3 regions of the Metabacillus sp. cB07 genome follow, and region 2 is predicted to be linked to each of the others. Evidence: a T-box and tRNA genes for the amino acid it is inferred to sense, from the RefSeq annotation. Region 2 holds a T-box; the other regions hold tRNA genes.
The links. The T-box of region 2 lies ahead of alaS (alanine--tRNA ligase). A T-box ahead of a tRNA ligase gene usually reads a tRNA of that ligase, here a tRNA-Ala.
Positions count from the first base shown of each region.

Region 1: it encodes a tRNA-Ala, which carries the amino acid that the T-box ahead of alaS (alanine--tRNA ligase) is inferred to sense. The anticodon was not compared.
Region 3: it encodes a tRNA-Ala, which carries the amino acid that the T-box ahead of alaS (alanine--tRNA ligase) is inferred to sense. The anticodon was not compared.

Region 1 covers NZ_CP069296.1:3,283,745-3,289,459, forward strand. The annotation lists gene glgB (1,4-alpha-glucan branching enzyme) at 1-1,467, opposite strand, end outside; tRNA gene JOJ89_RS16825 (tRNA-Glu) at 2,121-2,192, opposite strand; tRNA gene JOJ89_RS16830 (tRNA-Ser) at 2,206-2,296, opposite strand; tRNA gene JOJ89_RS16835 (tRNA-Asn) at 2,305-2,379, opposite strand; tRNA gene JOJ89_RS16840 (tRNA-Ile) at 2,407-2,483, opposite strand; tRNA gene JOJ89_RS16845 (tRNA-Gly) at 2,489-2,562, opposite strand; tRNA gene JOJ89_RS16850 (tRNA-His) at 2,580-2,655, opposite strand; tRNA gene JOJ89_RS16855 (tRNA-Phe) at 2,701-2,776, opposite strand; tRNA gene JOJ89_RS16860 (tRNA-Asp) at 2,787-2,862, opposite strand; tRNA gene JOJ89_RS16865 (tRNA-Met) at 2,866-2,942, opposite strand; tRNA gene JOJ89_RS16870 (tRNA-Ser) at 2,988-3,080, opposite strand; tRNA gene JOJ89_RS16875 (tRNA-Ile) at 3,096-3,172, opposite strand; tRNA gene JOJ89_RS16880 (tRNA-Met) at 3,178-3,254, opposite strand; tRNA gene JOJ89_RS16885 (tRNA-Ala) at 3,286-3,361, opposite strand; tRNA gene JOJ89_RS16890 (tRNA-Pro) at 3,377-3,453, opposite strand; tRNA gene JOJ89_RS16895 (tRNA-Arg) at 3,459-3,535, opposite strand; tRNA gene JOJ89_RS16900 (tRNA-Leu) at 3,550-3,638, opposite strand; tRNA gene JOJ89_RS16905 (tRNA-Gly) at 3,649-3,720, opposite strand; tRNA gene JOJ89_RS16910 (tRNA-Leu) at 3,728-3,808, opposite strand; tRNA gene JOJ89_RS16915 (tRNA-Lys) at 3,823-3,898, opposite strand; tRNA gene JOJ89_RS16920 (tRNA-Thr) at 3,916-3,991, opposite strand; tRNA gene JOJ89_RS16925 (tRNA-Val) at 4,010-4,085, opposite strand; rRNA gene rrf (5S ribosomal RNA) at 4,106-4,221, opposite strand; rRNA gene JOJ89_RS16935 (23S ribosomal RNA) at 4,350-5,715, opposite strand, start outside.
Region 2 covers NZ_CP069296.1:2,918,870-2,924,584, reverse strand. The annotation lists gene JOJ89_RS15085 (PRC-barrel domain-containing protein) at 1-141, shown strand, start outside; gene JOJ89_RS15080 (hypothetical protein) at 156-347, shown strand; gene JOJ89_RS15070 (AI-2E family transporter) at 629-1,690, shown strand; T-box leader at 1,736-1,944, shown strand; gene alaS (alanine--tRNA ligase) at 2,013-4,646, shown strand; gene JOJ89_RS15060 (IreB family regulatory phosphoprotein) at 4,759-5,025, shown strand; gene ruvX (Holliday junction resolvase RuvX) at 5,027-5,443, shown strand; gene JOJ89_RS15050 (DUF1292 domain-containing protein) at 5,475-5,715, shown strand, end outside.
Region 3 covers NZ_CP069296.1:170,792-176,506, forward strand. The annotation lists rRNA gene JOJ89_RS00965 (23S ribosomal RNA) at 1-2,055, shown strand, start outside; rRNA gene rrf (5S ribosomal RNA) at 2,183-2,298, shown strand; tRNA gene JOJ89_RS00975 (tRNA-Asn) at 2,322-2,396, shown strand; tRNA gene JOJ89_RS00980 (tRNA-Thr) at 2,398-2,470, shown strand; tRNA gene JOJ89_RS00985 (tRNA-Glu) at 2,489-2,563, shown strand; tRNA gene JOJ89_RS00990 (tRNA-Val) at 2,603-2,678, shown strand; tRNA gene JOJ89_RS00995 (tRNA-Thr) at 2,706-2,781, shown strand; tRNA gene JOJ89_RS01000 (tRNA-Tyr) at 2,791-2,875, shown strand; tRNA gene JOJ89_RS01005 (tRNA-Gln) at 2,990-3,064, shown strand; tRNA gene JOJ89_RS01010 (tRNA-Lys) at 3,117-3,192, shown strand; tRNA gene JOJ89_RS01015 (tRNA-Leu) at 3,207-3,287, shown strand; tRNA gene JOJ89_RS01020 (tRNA-Gly) at 3,295-3,369, shown strand; tRNA gene JOJ89_RS01025 (tRNA-Ala) at 3,375-3,447, shown strand; gene rocF (arginase) at 3,632-4,531, shown strand; gene sigW (RNA polymerase sigma factor SigW) at 4,744-5,307, shown strand; gene JOJ89_RS01040 (anti-sigma factor family protein) at 5,324-5,715, shown strand, end outside.

The sequences.
Region 1 (5,715 bases), 360 kb from region 2:
TTGATGCATGTCAAAGTCATCAAGCACCCAGTCAAGCTGCTCAAGGTCTTTCCACTCATCAAACTGGGCAAATTCTCCGCCCATAAACAGCAGCTTTTTGCCTGGATGTGCAAGCATATAACCAAGCAAAAGTCTGTACTGTGCAAATTTCTGCCAGTAGTCACCCGGCATTTTATTCAGCAGCGAACGTTTTCCATGGACCACTTCATCATGTGAAAGCGGAAGGATAAAATTCTCTGTGAAAGCGTAGATCAGGGAAAAAGAAACTTTGTGATGAAGATCTTTCCGCTGTTCTGGAGGGGCTTCCATGTATTTGAGGATATCGTTCATCCAGCCCATATTCCATTTATAATTAAATCCCAGTCCTCCATCAGAGACAGGAGATGTTACAAGAGGAAAATCCGTAGAATCTTCCGCAATCATCAGTACGGAAGGATCGTACTCAAACACTTTCTCATTCAGTTTTCTTAAAAACTGAACTGCGAACGCATTCTCGTGAGGTTCATCCGTATTCTGCCAGTAAATCATATTGGCAACAGCATCAACCCTGAAACCGTCGATATGGAACATTTCAAGCCAGAAGAGAGCATTTGAAATCAGGAAACTCTGCACTTCCGGTTTTCCAAGATCAAAGTTCGCCGTACCCCAGACGATGTTCTCCCTGTCTTCAAATTTCTCATATTCAAAAACCGGTTCCCCGTCAAAGAAATAAAGTCCGTGTGCATCTTTGCAGAAATGGCCTGGTACCCAGTCCATAATGACTCCCAGGTTATTCTGATGGCAAAGATCTATGAATGTCATCAAGTCGTGCGGGGTGCCGTAACGGCTTGTAGCCGAATAATAGCCCGTGCCCTGATATCCCCATGAACGGTCATATGGGTGCTCAATAATCGGCAAAAGCTCGATATGTGTAAACCCATGCTCAAGAACATACGGAATCAAGACATCCGCAAGCTCTAAATATGTATAAAGGCTGCCGTCTTCTTTCTTTTTCCAAGAGCAGATATTCAGTTCATAAATGTACATAGGGCGCTGATAAATTTCCTTTTGGCGTTTTTTTCTCTGCCAGTTTTTATCATTCCATTTATACCCTCCAAGATTGTAAACAACAGAAGCTGTATTTGGCTTCAGCTCAGAATAAAAGGCAAATGGATCAGCCTTCAGAATTTTTTCATGCTTTTGAGTGATAATCTCATATTTATAGAGATCACCCTCTTCGATGCCATCAATAAAAGCAGACCAGATTCCCTGTTCATTCAGCTTCTCAAGCTTGTGTCCAGTGCCGTCCCAGTGATTAAAATCACCTGCAACCCGCACCTCAAGCGCATGAGGAGCCCAAACTGTGAATACTGTTCCGCTCACACCGTTTCGCACGCTGCTGCGGGCACCAAACAATTCATGAGCTCTGAACAAATTTCCTTCATGGAAAAGATGCACCTCAAAATCAGTTGGCGTAGCAAGATTCATTCCCATCACCCTTTCTATAAAGTAATCTTAATTCTTATTTCAATCAGAAGGAAGGATTACCTTTTTTGTAAGCGCTTCTACTTATTGACACGAAATGTCATGAACAGCCATTCATTTTTCAAAACATTATACTTTTAAAATGATGTCGAATAAAGAAAGGAAGGAAGGATAGAATGTTGGTGAAATGAACATCAGTCTTATTTACTAAATAAGTCATATTCGATGAGAAAATCCGGTCATATTAACAAAAAAATACAATCTCAGCAAATGCAGTATGCTATATCACAAAAACAGTTAATTCGACAAATCCTCTTATATTTGTCGAAATTTTCACGACCTTTTAATCACGGTTTCTTTATTACCATTACTTATACCTCTAATGAAAAACATTCAAACCTTTTTGAGTAACAGAAATATATATTATTTGTTGAAAACATATTTTAAGGGAAAGAAGGATTTTTTGAAGTCATATTTTAACGGGGATACAGGGTTCATTCGTTCCTTGGAGATGGTCTGAGCTGCCTTATGGGAGTCGAGATCCCGTTGACGGAATCATTGTGGAGGATAGGTACGCTTTACGGCGTTTTTCATAACGGCTATCTTTTCTAACAACAAAAAAAGCGCTGCACAATGTGCAACACTTTTCTTAATGATGACCCGTACGGGATTCGAACCCGTGTTACCGCCGTGAAAGGGCGGTGTCTTAACCGCTTGACCAACGGGCCGGAGCATGCCTTCTGGCGGAGAAGGAGGGATTTGAACCCTCGCGCCGCTTACGCGACCTACACCCTTAGCAGGGGCGCCTCTTCAGCCACTTGAGTACTTCCCCAGAATAAATGGCTCCGCAGGTAGGACTCGAACCTACGACCGATCGGTTAACAGCCGATAGCTCTACCACTGAGCTACTGCGGAAAATCATATATGCTCCCATAATAGGAATGGTGGGCCTAAATGGACTCGAACCATCGACCTCACGCTTATCAGGCGTGCGCTCTAACCAGCTGAGCTATAGGCCCATTATTGGAGCGGGTGATGGGAATCGAACCCACGACATCAGCTTGGAAGGCTGAGGTTTTACCATTAAACTACACCCGCAGTAAATAAAGATAAAATGGGGCGACTGATGGGAATCGAACCCACGAATGCCAGAGCCACAATCTGGTGCGTTAACCACTTCGCCACAACCGCCACTATCTGTAAAATGTCTAAAGCTAAAATATTTGCAAAAGAAAATGGTGGCTTGGGACGGAATCGAACCGCCGACACAAGGATTTTCAGTCCTTTGCTCTACCGACTGAGCTACCAAGCCTTTATAAGAATGGCGGTCCCGACCGGGATCGAACCGGCGATCTCCTGCGTGACAGGCAGGCATGTTAACCGCTACACCACGGGACCATTTGGTTGCGGGGACAGGATTTGAACCTGCGACCTTCGGGTTATGAGCCCGACGAGCTACCAGACTGCTCCACCCCGCGATAATAATAATTAGTGCTGATTTGTTTTGCTGAAGATAAAAGAAATGGAGGAGGTAGAGGGATTCGAACCCCCGCGGGGTTTGACCCCCCTGTCGGTTTTCAAGACCGATCCCTTCAGCCGGACTTGGGTATACCTCCGTATGGAAAATAGAATGGTGGACCTTGTAGGACTCGAACCTACGACCGGACGGTTATGAGCCGTCTGCTCTAACCAACTGAGCTAAAGGTCCTTTTTTGGTAGCGGCGGAGGGAGTCGAACCCACGACCTCACGGGTATGAACCGTACGCTCTAGCCAGCTGAGCTACACCGCCCCAGGAACAAAGTCAATTACTTCTATTAAAATGGTGGAGCCTAGCGGGATCGAACCGCTGACCTCCTGCGTGCAAGGCAGGCGCTCTCCCAGCTGAGCTAAGGCCCCTTAAATCTATGAAAATGGTCGGGAAGACAGGATTCGAACCTGCGACCCCTTGGTCCCAAACCAAGTGCTCTACCAAGCTGAGCTACTTCCCGTAATATGGCGCGCCCGATAGGAGTCGAACCCATAACCTTTTGATCCGTAGTCAAACGCTCTATCCAATTGAGCTACGGGCGCATATTAAATGTGTGTGGTGCCGAGGACCGGAATCGAACCGGTACGGTAGTCACCTACCGCAGGATTTTAAGTCCTGTGCGTCTGCCAGTTCCGCCACCCCGGCTTATTCAAAGAGCGGAAGACGGGATTCGAACCCGCGACCCCCACCTTGGCAAGGTGGTGTTCTACCACTGAACTACTTCCGCAATATCATGCGGGTGAAGGGACTCGAACCCCCACGTCAAAGACACTAGATCCTAAGTCTAGCGCGTCTGCCAATTCCGCCACACCCGCATATTAAGGAAAAATGGTGTGCCATGAAGGACTCGAACCTTCGACCCTCTGATTAAAAGTCAGATGCTCTACCGACTGAGCTAATGGCACAAATATAGTAAATCTGGTGGTGCCGGCGAGAGGACTTGAACCCCCAACCTACTGATTACAAGTCAGTTGCTCTACCAATTGAGCTACACCGGCATGTCCAAAAAAATCATATGGTGGAGGATGACGGGCTCGAACCGCCGACCCTCTGCTTGTAAGGCAGATGCTCTCCCAGCTGAGCTAATCCTCCGGGTTTAATTTTTGTCAGCAGCCTGGCAACGTCCTACTCTCACAGGGGGAAACCCCCAACTACCATCGGCGCTAAAGAGCTTAACTTCCGTGTTCGGCATGGGAACGGGTGTGACCTCTTTGCCATCATCACCAGACATAGTGACAAAAATTATTATACTATGAAATCCGAAGATTTCAAGCTTTTTTTTGAAAGAAGTTATTCTTTCAAAACTGAATAACGTTTGATAACAAGATTCACGTGCAATTCACGCTTAGTTAGACTGTGGTTAAGTCCTCGAACGATTAGTATCTGTCAGCTCCACACGTCACCGCGCTTCCACCTCAGACCTATCAACCTGATCATCTTTCAGGGTTCTTACTCACAAATGTGATGGGAAATCTCATCTTGAGGGGGGCTTCATGCTTAGATGCTTTCAGCACTTATCCCTTCCGCACATAGCTACCCAGCGATGCCTTTGGCAAGACAACTGGTACACCAGCGGTGCGTCCATCCCGGTCCTCTCGTACTAAGGACAGCTCCTCTCAAATTTCCTGCGCCCACGACGGATAGGGACCGAACTGTCTCACGACGTTCTGAACCCAGCTCGCGTACCGCTTTAATGGGCGAACAGCCCAACCCTTGGGACCGACTACAGCCCCAGGATGCGATGAGCCGACATCGAGGTGCCAAACCTCCCCGTCGATGTGGACTCTTGGGGGAGATAAGCCTGTTATCCCCGGGGTAGCTTTTATCCGTTGAGCGATGGCCCTTCCATGCGGAACCACCGGATCACTAAGCCCGACTTTCGTCCCTGCTCGACTTGTAGGTCTCGCAGTCAAGCTCCCTTGTGCCTTTACACTCTGCGAATGATTTCCAACCATTCTGAGGGAACCTTTGGGCGCCTCCGTTACATTTTAGGAGGCGACCGCCCCAGTCAAACTGCCCGCCTGACACTGTCTCCCAGCCCGGTAAGGGCTGCGGGTTAGAATTTCAATACAGCAAGGGTAGTATCCCACCAATGCCTCCACCGAAGCTTGCGCTCCGGCTTCCAAGGCTCCTACCTATCCTGTACAAGCTGTACCAAAATTCAATATCAGGCTGCAGTAAAGCTCCACGGGGTCTTTCCGTCCTGTCGCGGGTAACCTGCATCTTCACAGGTACTATAATTTCACCGAGTCTCTCGTTGAGACAGTGCCCAGATCGTTACGCCTTTCGTGCGGGTCGGAACTTACCCGACAAGGAATTTCGCTACCTTAGGACCGTTATAGTTACGGCCGCCGTTTACTGGGGCTTCGGTTCAAAGCTTCGCTTGCGCTAACCTCTCCCCTTAACCTTCCAGCACCGGGCAGGCGTCAGCCCCTATACTTCGCCTTGCGGCTTCGCAGAGACCTGTGTTTTTGCTAAACAGTCGCCTGGGCCTATTCACTGCGGCTTTTCAGGGCTATTCACCCTAAAAAGCACCCCTTCTCCCGAAGTTACGGGGTCATTTTGCCGAGTTCCTTAACGAGAGTTCTCTCGCTCACCTTAGGATTCTCTCCTCGCCTACCTGTGTCGGTTTGCGGTACGGGCACCTCTCACCTCGCTAGAGGCTTTTCTTGGCAGTGTGGAATCAGGAACTTCGGTACTAAATTTCCCTCGCCATCACAGC
Region 2 (5,715 bases):
TCTGAACATTTGGGCACCATTGTAGCATATGAACTGACGGACGGATTCTTTGCAGACATGATGGAGGGAAAGAAGAAACTTGATCCTCCAGGGACTTTAACGATCAGCAAAGATGCAATCGTCATGGATTTTATTCATTAGCGAGGTGCACCAAATTGTTGAAATGCCCGAATTGCAAAAGCAAAGATATAGGCAAAATCGGCGTAAACCAGTATTACTGCTGGGGATGCTTCATAGAGCTGTCTGTATCTAAAGGACAGATTTTCACCCACCAGGTGGAAGAGGACGGTTCGCTCAGTTCTCTTGATGATCTTTTCTCAGATGATGACCGAACAATCAGCATGTAAACGCAGCAAGGGGGAAATGAGTATGAACCGGCGAATGACCTCAATGCTTACAGATTTACTTGGACGTGTATCCGTTTCTAAGCGGGACATGAAAAAAATGAAAAAACGCATCAAGAAACTATTCTGATGCGCGCATGATGAAAAGCAGTCAGGGGACCTGGCTGCTTTTTAGTTTGGGTACAGTGGATGCACCACTTAATAATAAGCACTCATTCTTCTTTCCCCGCAAATGAATAATTCCCCCCTCCATCACCAAACTAAAGACGAGGAGGGGATGCAACTTGAGAGAACGATATGTCAAATGGCTGCTTAGAATCGCAATATTCCTTCTGATCCTGCTTTCTGTTTTTCTCTTTATGAAGCTGAGAGTACTGTGGGATCCTTTGTACATGATGATAAAGGCCATCCTGATCCCTTTTTTAATTGCAGGCTTTATTACATACTTGCTGCATCCGGTCATTGAAAAGCTCCACTCTACAGGTGTTCCGCGGACACTTTCCATCCTGATCATCTACACCCTGTTCTTTGGCGGTGTCGGCTACGGCCTCTATAAAGGCATTCCGGTGATGATTATTCAGCTGAAGGAATTGTCGGCCAGTTTTCCTGTGCTTGAGCAGAAATACCAGGGCTGGCTTGAGATGGTTCACACCCAGACGGACCGGTTCCCTGATGAAATACACACAAGGATTGAAGAGGGATTTCAGAATGTTGAAGCCTGGTTTTCATACTGGATTGATAAAATTCTGAGCAGTCTGGGCAAGGCTGTTGATTACGTCCTGGTTCTCGCGCTGATTCCATTTCTGGTTTTTTATATGCTGAAGGATTATGAGCAGCTGAAAAAAGCAGCCTGGTATTTGACTCCTAAAAGATGGAGAGCGGAGGCTTCCGTATTTGTCAGAGATGTGGATCAGTCGCTTGGAAGCTATATAAGAGGACAGCTGCTCGTCTGTGTGATTATTGGACTTCTTGCGTTTGTTTCTCTTTGGTTTTTTGATATTAAGTATCCGCTCGTTATCGGAATTCTGATTGGTGTTACGAATGTCATCCCGTATTTTGGGCCTGTCATCGGAGCCATTCCGGCTGTCATTATTGCTGCATCGATGTCTGTAAACACCGTCTTGATTGTTGCGGCCATTATTTTCACGCTGCAGTTTATTGAAGGGAACATTCTCGGTCCGCTGATCGTCGGGAGAAGCCTTCACATGCATCCGATTGTGATTATGCTTGCTTTGCTTGCCGGCGGTGAAATAGCCGGCATCGTCGGGCTGATTCTGGCTGTACCGGTGCTTGCGGTGCTGAAAGTCACACTCATGCATCTCATGCAGCTGAGAAGACAGCATTGACAATGGGTTGGCGTTAAACTATAATTCAGCGTATAAAGCGCAAATAGGAAAACGATGAAGGAACGAGTATGTTTCAGACCATCTGACAAGAGAGGGGCTTGTACGCTGAGAGAGCTCTGAGATGAAGGGAAACAGAAGGCTATTCCGGAGTGCAGGCAAACCCTGCCGGTGAAACCACGTTACGGTTTTAATGAAGTGATGGACTATTATGTCTATAATCAGGGTGGTACCGCGAGCAATCTCTCGTCCCTGTGAAAATCAAGCGTGATTTTCACAGAGGCGGGAGTTTTTTATTTGCAGACATTTAAAAGGAGGAACAAAGATGAAAACACTAACCTCAGCGCAAGTACGCCAAATGTTCTTGGACTTCTTTAAAGAAAAAGGGCATGCAGTGGAACCAAGTGCATCTCTCGTGCCGCATGAAGATCCGTCGCTTTTATGGATCAACAGCGGGGTTGCTACATTAAAAAAATACTTTGATGGCCGGGTGATTCCTGCAAATCCGAGAATTTGCAACGCCCAGAAATCAATCCGCACAAATGACATTGAAAACGTCGGAAAAACGGCTCGTCATCATACGTTTTTTGAAATGCTCGGCAACTTTTCCATCGGCGACTACTTCAAAGTAGAGGCGATTGAATGGGCTTGGGAATTTCTTACGGACAAGAACTGGATCGGTTTTGACCCTGAGAAGCTTTCGGTTACAATTCATCCGGAAGATGATGAAGCGTTCCTGATCTGGAAAGACAAAATCGGTGTTCCGGAAGAGCGTATTATCCGCTTGGAGGGCAACTTCTGGGATATCGGAGAAGGCCCGAGCGGACCGAATACAGAGATTTTCTACGATAGAGGAGAATCATACGGAAATGACCCGCAGGACCCTGAGCTTTATCCTGGCGGTGAAAATGAGCGCTATCTTGAAGTGTGGAACCTGGTGTTCTCTGAGTTCAACCATAATTCAGACGGAACGTATACTCCGCTGCCTAAGAAAAACATCGATACAGGCATGGGCCTTGAGCGGATGGTTTCGGTCATTCAGGATGTGCCGACTAACTTCGATACAGATCTGTTCATGCCGATCATTGGTGCAACAGAAAACGCATCTGGCGAAAAATACCGCGTGGATGCTGAGAAAGATGAAGCCTTCAAAGTGATTGCCGATCATATCCGGACAGTGACATTCGCAGTCGGTGACGGAGCGCTTCCTTCTAACGAAGGCCGCGGCTATGTACTTAGACGCCTTCTCCGCCGTGCTGTGAGGTATGCTAAAAAGCTCTCCATCAACCGCCCGTTCATGTATGAACTCGTTCCGGTTGTCGGAGAAATTATGGTTGATTTTTATCCGGAAGTGCAGGCGAAAACAGAATTTATCCAAAAGGTGATCAAAAACGAAGAAGAACGTTTCCATGAAACACTGAATGACGGCCTGGCAATTCTATCAGAAGTGGTCAAAGTCCAAAAAGCTAAAGGCAGCTCAGTCATTCCTGGTGCGGATGTATTCCGTCTCTACGATACGTACGGATTCCCTGTTGAATTAACAGAGGAATATGCACAGGAAGAGCAGATGGAAATCGACCATGAAGGCTTCAAAAGAGAGATGGAAGGCCAGCGCGAGCGGGCACGTGCTGCAAGGCAGGATGTTGATTCCATGCAGGTTCAGGGCGGAGTGCTCGGAGAAATTAAAGCAGACAGCACGTTTGTCGGCTACAGCAGCCTTACAGCAAAAGCTTCTGTTTCCGTTCTTTTGAAAAACGGCGAGATCATCAGTGAAGCGCATGAAGGAGAAGAAGTTCAGCTGATTCTGAATGAAACGCCGTTTTATGCAGAGAGCGGCGGACAGATTGCAGATGAGGGCACAATTGAAAGTGAAGCTGTTAAGCTTCAGGTCAAGCATGTCCAAAAAGCTCCAAACGGCCAGAACCTTCATACGGCCATTGTTGTTAGCGGGACAGTGAAAACAAATGACGAGGTAACAGCTTCTGTTGATGAAAAAACACGCAGTGCCGTTATTAAAAATCATACAGCGACACATCTTTTGCACCAGGCTCTTAAAGATGTCCTTGGAGGACATGTCAATCAGGCAGGCTCTCTTGTAACAGGAGAAAGACTCCGCTTTGACTTCTCTCATTTCGGTCAGGTGCAGCCTGAGGAACTTGAGCAAATTGAACAGATCGTCAATGAACAGATCTGGAAAAGCATCGGAGTGAATATTGAGCTTAAGCCGATTGCTGAAGCGAAAGAAATGGGTGCAATGGCTCTGTTCGGCGAGAAATACGGAGATATTGTCCGTGTCGTTCAAGTCGGCGATTACAGCCTTGAGCTTTGCGGAGGCTGCCATGTTGACAATACAGCGTCCATCGGCATGTTTAAACTTGTGGCTGAATCAGGAATTGGCGCCGGAACCCGAAGAATTGAAGCTGTAACAGGACAAGGCGCATACCAGCTTGTTAAAGATCAGCTTTCTATCCTTTCAGACGTTGCAGGTAAACTTAAATCAAGCCCGAAAGATGCTGCAAGCCGGGTTGACTCACTGCTATTAGAGGTCCGTGCTCTGCAAAGGGAGAATGAATCACTGACAGCAAAACTGGGCAACGTAGAAGCTGGAAGCTTGCTGAGCCAGGCTGCGGAAATTGACGGAGTCACTCTTCTTGCAAGCAAAGTAAGTGCAAAAGACATGAACAGCCTGCGTTCTATGGTGGATGAGCTGAAGCAGAAACTTGGATCAGCGGTTGTTATTCTAGGTGCAGCTCATGACGGGAAAGTCAGTCTTGCAGCTGGTGTAACAGGCGATCTAGTTAAGAAAGGCTATCATTCCGGCAAACTGATTAAAGAAGTAGCGGCTCGTTGCGGCGGAAGCGGCGGAGGACGTCCTGATATGGCTCAGGCAGGCGGAAAAGACCCTGAAAAACTGGAAAGTGCCCTGGAATATGCTTCAGAATGGGTGAAAAGCGTCTGATTTTTCTTCCTGTAAGGGAAATCCGTTTTATAATTTCCATACTTAGTGTAGAATGGTAATAAGAATGGACAAGCAGATTCAAACAGACGAATCTGGGAAAGAGGTGCGTGTGATGAGTTCCTTTGACAAAACAATGAAGTTTAATTTTTCTGAGGAAGCAGTGGAGACGAACGTAAATGAAGTGCTGTTCACTGTTTATGATGCCTTAAAGGAAAAAGGGTATAACCCGATCAATCAGATTGTCGGCTACCTTCTCTCCGGAGATCCCGCTTATATTCCGCGGCATCGCGATGCAAGAAACTTAATCCGCAAGCTTGAGCGCGATGAACTCATTGAGGAATTGGTCAAATCGTACTTACACCATCATAGAGAGGATTAATATGCGAATTATCGGGCTTGACTATGGCTCCAAAACAATCGGAGTCGCTGTCAGCGATGAACTTGGCTGGACAGCACAGGGAATCGAGACAATTAAAATTGATGAAACAGCAGGGAATTTTGGACTTCCCAGGCTGACTCAGATTGTAAATGAGCATCATGCAGAGAAATTTGTCCTCGGTTTTCCTAAGAACATGAATGGAACGGTCGGACCAAGGGGAGAAGCAAGCCAGAGGTTTGCTTCAAAGCTTGAAAAAACCTTCGGCATCCCGGTCATCCTCTGGGATGAACGATTATCCACGATGGCTGCAGAACGTGTTCTGCTCTCAGCGGATGTCAGCAGAAAAAAGAGAAAAAAGGTAATTGATAAAATGGCTGCCGTCATGATCCTTCAGGGCTATCTTGACAGCCTGAACTAACCGGCAGCAAACTATAGATGAGGTGACTTACATGGAACACGGAGAAAAACAAATTACAGTAGTAGACGAAAACGGCAACGAGCAGCTTTGCGAAATTCTTTTCACTTTCGCTTCTGAGGAGTTCGGAAAGTCTTACGTCCTTTACTATCCGCTTGGCGAACAAGATGACGAAGAAGAAATTGAAATTCATGCATCCAGCTTTGAGCCTACTGCAGACGGCGTGGACGGGGAACTTGCTCCGATCGAAACAGAAGAAGAGTGGGATCTTGTAG
Region 3 (5,715 bases), 1.4 Mb from region 2:
GCTAGCCTCGAGTATGAGAGTCTTGGAGGTAGAGCACTGATTGGACTAGGGGCCCTCATCGGGTTACCGAATTCAGTCAAACTCCGAATGCCAAAGACTTGCTCCTCGGGAGTCAGACTGCGAGTGATAAGATCCGTAGTCAAGAGGGAAACAGCCCAGACCGCCAGCTAAGGTCCCAAAGTATACGTTAAGTGGAAAAGGATGTGGAGTTGCTTAGACAACCAGGATGTTGGCTTAGAAGCAGCCACCATTTAAAGAGTGCGTAATAGCTCACTGGTCGAGTGACTCTGCGCCGAAAATGTACCGGGGCTAAACGTATCACCGAAGCTGCGGACTGTTCTTACGAACAGTGGTAGGAGAGCGTTCTAAGGGCGTCGAAGCCAGACCGGAAGGACTGGTGGAGCGCTTAGAAGTGAGAATGCCGGTATGAGTAGCGAAAGAGGGGTGAGAATCCCCTCCACCGAATGCCTAAGGTTTCCTGAGGAAGGCTCGTCCGCTCAGGGTTAGTCGGGACCTAAGCCGAGGCCGAAAGGCGTAGGCGATGGACAACAGGTTGATATTCCTGTACCACCTCCTCACCATTTGAGCAATGGGGGGACGCAGGAGGATAGGGCAAGCGCGCTGTTGGATATGCGCGTCCAAGCAGTTAGGCCGGGAAGTAGGCAAATCCGCTTCCCATATAAGGCTGAGCTGTGATGGCGAGGGAAATTTAGTACCGAAGTTCCTGATTCCACACTGCCAAGAAAAGCCTCTAGCGAGGTGAGAGGTGCCCGTACCGCAAACCGACACAGGTAGGCGAGGAGAGAATCCTAAGGTGAGCGAGAGAACTCTCGTTAAGGAACTCGGCAAAATGACCCCGTAACTTCGGGAGAAGGGGTGCTTTTTAGGGTGAATAGCCCTGAAAAGCCGCAGTGAATAGGCCCAGGCGACTGTTTAGCAAAAACACAGGTCTCTGCGAAGCCGCAAGGCGAAGTATAGGGGCTGACGCCTGCCCGGTGCTGGAAGGTTAAGGGGAGAGGTTAGCGCAAGCGAAGCTTTGAACCGAAGCCCCAGTAAACGGCGGCCGTAACTATAACGGTCCTAAGGTAGCGAAATTCCTTGTCGGGTAAGTTCCGACCCGCACGAAAGGCGTAACGATCTGGGCACTGTCTCAACGAGAGACTCGGTGAAATTATAGTACCTGTGAAGATGCAGGTTACCCGCGACAGGACGGAAAGACCCCGTGGAGCTTTACTGCAGCCTGATATTGAATTTTGGTACAGCTTGTACAGGATAGGTAGGAGCCTTGGAAGCCGGAGCGCAAGCTTCGGTGGAGGCATTGGTGGGATACTACCCTTGCTGTATTGAAATTCTAACCCGCAGCCCTTACCGGGCTGGGAGACAGTGTCAGGCGGGCAGTTTGACTGGGGCGGTCGCCTCCTAAAATGTAACGGAGGCGCCCAAAGGTTCCCTCAGAATGGTTGGAAATCATTCGCAGAGTGTAAAGGCACAAGGGAGCTTGACTGCGAGACCTACAAGTCGAGCAGGGACGAAAGTCGGGCTTAGTGATCCGGTGGTTCCGCATGGAAGGGCCATCGCTCAACGGATAAAAGCTACCCCGGGGATAACAGGCTTATCTCCCCCAAGAGTCCACATCGACGGGGAGGTTTGGCACCTCGATGTCGGCTCATCGCATCCTGGGGCTGTAGTCGGTCCCAAGGGTTGGGCTGTTCGCCCATTAAAGCGGTACGCGAGCTGGGTTCAGAACGTCGTGAGACAGTTCGGTCCCTATCCGTCGTGGGCGCAGGAAATTTGAGAGGAGCTGTCCTTAGTACGAGAGGACCGGGATGGACGCACCGCTGGTGTACCAGTTGTCTTGCCAAAGGCATCGCTGGGTAGCTATGTGCGGAAGGGATAAGTGCTGAAAGCATCTAAGCATGAAGCCCCCCTCAAGATGAGATTTCCCATCACATTTGTGAGTAAGAACCCTGAAAGATGATCAGGTTGATAGGTCTGAGGTGGAAGCGCGGTGACGTGTGGAGCTGACAGATACTAATCGTTCGAGGACTTAACCACAGTCTAACTAAGCGTAAGTTGCACGTGAATCTTGTTATCAAACGTTATTCAGTTTTGAAAGAATAACTTCTTTCAAAAAAAGCTTGAAATCTTCGGATTTCATAGTATAATAATTTTTGTCACTATGTCTGGTGATGATGGCAAAGAGGTCACACCCGTTCCCATGCCGAACACGGAAGTTAAGCTCTTTAGCGCCGATGGTAGTTGGGGGTTTCCCCCTGTGAGAGTAGGACGTTGCCAGGCTTGTGAACAAATCATTATATTATTCCGCAGTAGCTCAGTGGTAGAGCTATCGGCTGTTAACCGATCGGTCGTAGGTTCGAGTCCTACCTGCGGAGCCATGCTTCCATAGCTCAGTCGGTAGAGCACTTCCATGGTAAGGAAGAGGTCATCGGTTCAAGCCCGGTTGGGAGCTTACATTACAACTTCAACTGGCCCGTTGGTCAAGCGGTTAAGACACCGCCCTTTCACGGCGGTAACACGGGTTCGAATCCCGTACGGGTCACCATTGTTTTTTTATGTGAAATACTAAACATTCTTTTCTTCTGGAGGATTAGCTCAGCTGGGAGAGCATCTGCCTTACAAGCAGAGGGTCGGCGGTTCGAGCCCGTCATCCTCCACCATAAGAATTAAATAATCTTACTTCAAATGCCGGTGTAGCTCAATTGGTAGAGCAACTGACTTGTAATCAGTAGGTTGGGGGTTCAAGTCCTCTCGCCGGCACCACTGAAATGTGGAGGGGTAGCGAAGTGGCTAAACGCGGCGGACTGTAAATCCGCTCCCTCCGGGTTCGGCGGTTCGAATCCGTCCCCCTCCACCATTTTATTTAGACAAGCTGGAATTGAATAGTTTTTGTCTGGACTGTAAATAATAAGGTTAGTTAACATAAACCTTTTTACGGTCAATTCCAATTTTATAAATTACATACTTTCATTGGGCTATAGCCAAGCGGTAAGGCAACGGACTTTGACTCCGTCATGCGCTGGTTCGAATCCAGCTAGCCCAGCCATTTTCTTTTGAACTGTGTGTCTGCGCAGGATCTTAAGACTGAATTCATTTATGTGCCATTAGCTCAGTCGGTAGAGCATCTGACTTTTAATCAGAGGGTCGAAGGTTCGAGTCCTTCATGGCACACCATTTTTCCTTAATATGCGGGTGTGGCGGAATTGGCAGACGCGCTAGACTTAGGATCTAGTGTCTTTGACGTGGGGGTTCGAGTCCCTTCACCCGCATGATGTTGCGGAAGTAGTTCAGTGGTAGAACACCACCTTGCCAAGGTGGGGGTCGCGGGTTCGAATCCCGTCTTCCGCTCCATATTCGGGGCCTTAGCTCAGCTGGGAGAGCGCCTGCCTTGCACGCAGGAGGTCAGCGGTTCGATCCCGCTAGGCTCCATCTTTAAACCTAAGACTATATGGTCTTAGGTTTTTTTGTTTTCCAAAAATGGTTCGGAGGAGTTATTGAGTCATTTATTTAACAGAAAACTCTGTATATATATACATAATTTTGTCGAGTTGAGTCATCTCCCTTTTTGAACGTACAATAGAGGCACAGGCTTCTAATAAGGGGGATGATTGAGATGAAAGAAAGAATATCAATTATTGGAGTACCAATGGATCTTGGACAAATGCGCCGCGGTGTCGATATGGGGCCGAGTGCGATTCGATATGCCGGTGTTGTTGAGAGATTAGAAGGGCTCAGCTATAAGATTGAAGATAAGGGCGATATTGAGATTGGTCGTGCGAACAGAGAAGAAGAAGCAGCCAATAACCTGAGAAATTTGAAAGCGGTGTCAGAGGCCAGTGTGAAGCTTTCAGATCAGGTGGATGAAGCGATCAAATCGGGTTCTTTTCCACTTGTTTTCGGCGGAGACCACAGCATTGCAATCGGGACGCTTGCAGGGGTGTCAAAGCACTATGAGAATCTCGGAGTCATCTGGTACGATGCCCATGGCGATTTAAACACTGGAGAAACGTCACCATCAGGCAATATTCATGGTATGCCTCTTGCTGTCAGCATTGGAATCGGTGATGAGGCACTCACGAGAATTGGAGGCTACACACCTAAAGTAAAGCCTGAGAACATTGTGATTATAGGTGCCAGGTCGCTTGATCAGGGTGAGAAAGAGCTGATTAAGGAAAAGGGAATCAAAGTATATACCATGCATGAAATTGACCGCCTTGGTATGACGAAGGTGATGGAGGAAACCATCGAGTATTTGAAGGAACGTACGGATGGAGTTCATCTATCATTGGATCTTGACGGACTTGACCCTCATGATGCACCTGGTGTCGGAACACCTGTTATTGGCGGCATCAGCTACAGGGAAAGCCATCTTGCCATGGAAATGCTTGCAGAATCAGAGATTATCACATCAGCAGAGTTTGTTGAAGTAAATCCGATTCTTGATGAAAAAAATAAAACCGCAACAGTTGCTGTTGCTTTAATGGGCTCTTTATTCGGAGAGAAGCTCAAATAATAACGGGTACAAAAGGCATAGCCGATTGAGGCTATGCCCTTTCCATTTTTACGGGATTCTTTTAAGATAGATTTAAGATAAACCTCCTCAAAAGCCATCTACAGGACACCTAAAATTTGTTAAACTATTTTTATGTGAAAAAAAATGAAACCTTTTATTCGGCTTATACGTAATAAGGGGAATCCGCGATTTGTGCGGAGGTAAGGGGTATCATGGAGACGATCGTAAAAAACAGAATTAAACAAGTGAAAAAAGGCGACCAGAATGCATTTGCCGAAATTGTAGATCTGTACAAGGACAAGATTTATCAGCTTTGCTACCGCATGCTTGGGAATTCTCATGAGGCTGAGGATATTGCTCAGGAAGCGTTTATACGGGCATACGTCAACATTCACAGCTACGATATGGATAAAAAGTTTTCAACATGGCTGTACCGCATAGCAACGAACCTGACAATTGACCGGATCAGAAAGAAAAAGCCCGATTACTATCTGGATGCAGAGGTTGCCGGAACAGAGGGGCTCACTATGTATTCCCAGGTTGCAGCGGATGTTGCGCTGCCTGAGGATCAGGTTGCGACAATGGAACTTCAGCAAATGATTCAGAAAGAAATTTTAAAGCTCCCTGATAAATATCGGTCGGTCATCGTATTAAAGTATATAGATGAGCTTTCTTTAATTGAAATCAGTGAAATTCTCAATATGCCGATCGGGACGGTAAAAACAAGAATTCACAGAGGACGGGAAGCTCTCAGAAAGCAATTAAGGCATTTATAAGTAGAGGTGATGTTAAGTGAAATGTTCAGAGGAAATGATCGAGCGGATTCATCAGTATCTTGATCATGATATTAAGCAGGCGGATGAAAGGATCCTCAGAGAACATCTTCAGTCATGCACTGAATGTGCACAGCACCTGCATGAACTGGAGAAATCCATCGCCCTGGTGCAAAGCACCTCACATATTGAAGCTCCGTCTAATTTCACGCAGGCAGTTATGAACAGCCTTCCTGAAGAAAAGAAGCGAGTAGGTGTTGGCAGGTGGCTTAAAGGTCATCCGATGCTTGCGGCTGCCTCCCTGTTTGTGCTGCTGATGACAGGAAGCCTGTTTTCTTCCTGGTCGGGAGATTCAGACTTCAGTGTATCCAAACAGCCGAATCTGGTTGTTGAAAATAATACGGTTATCGT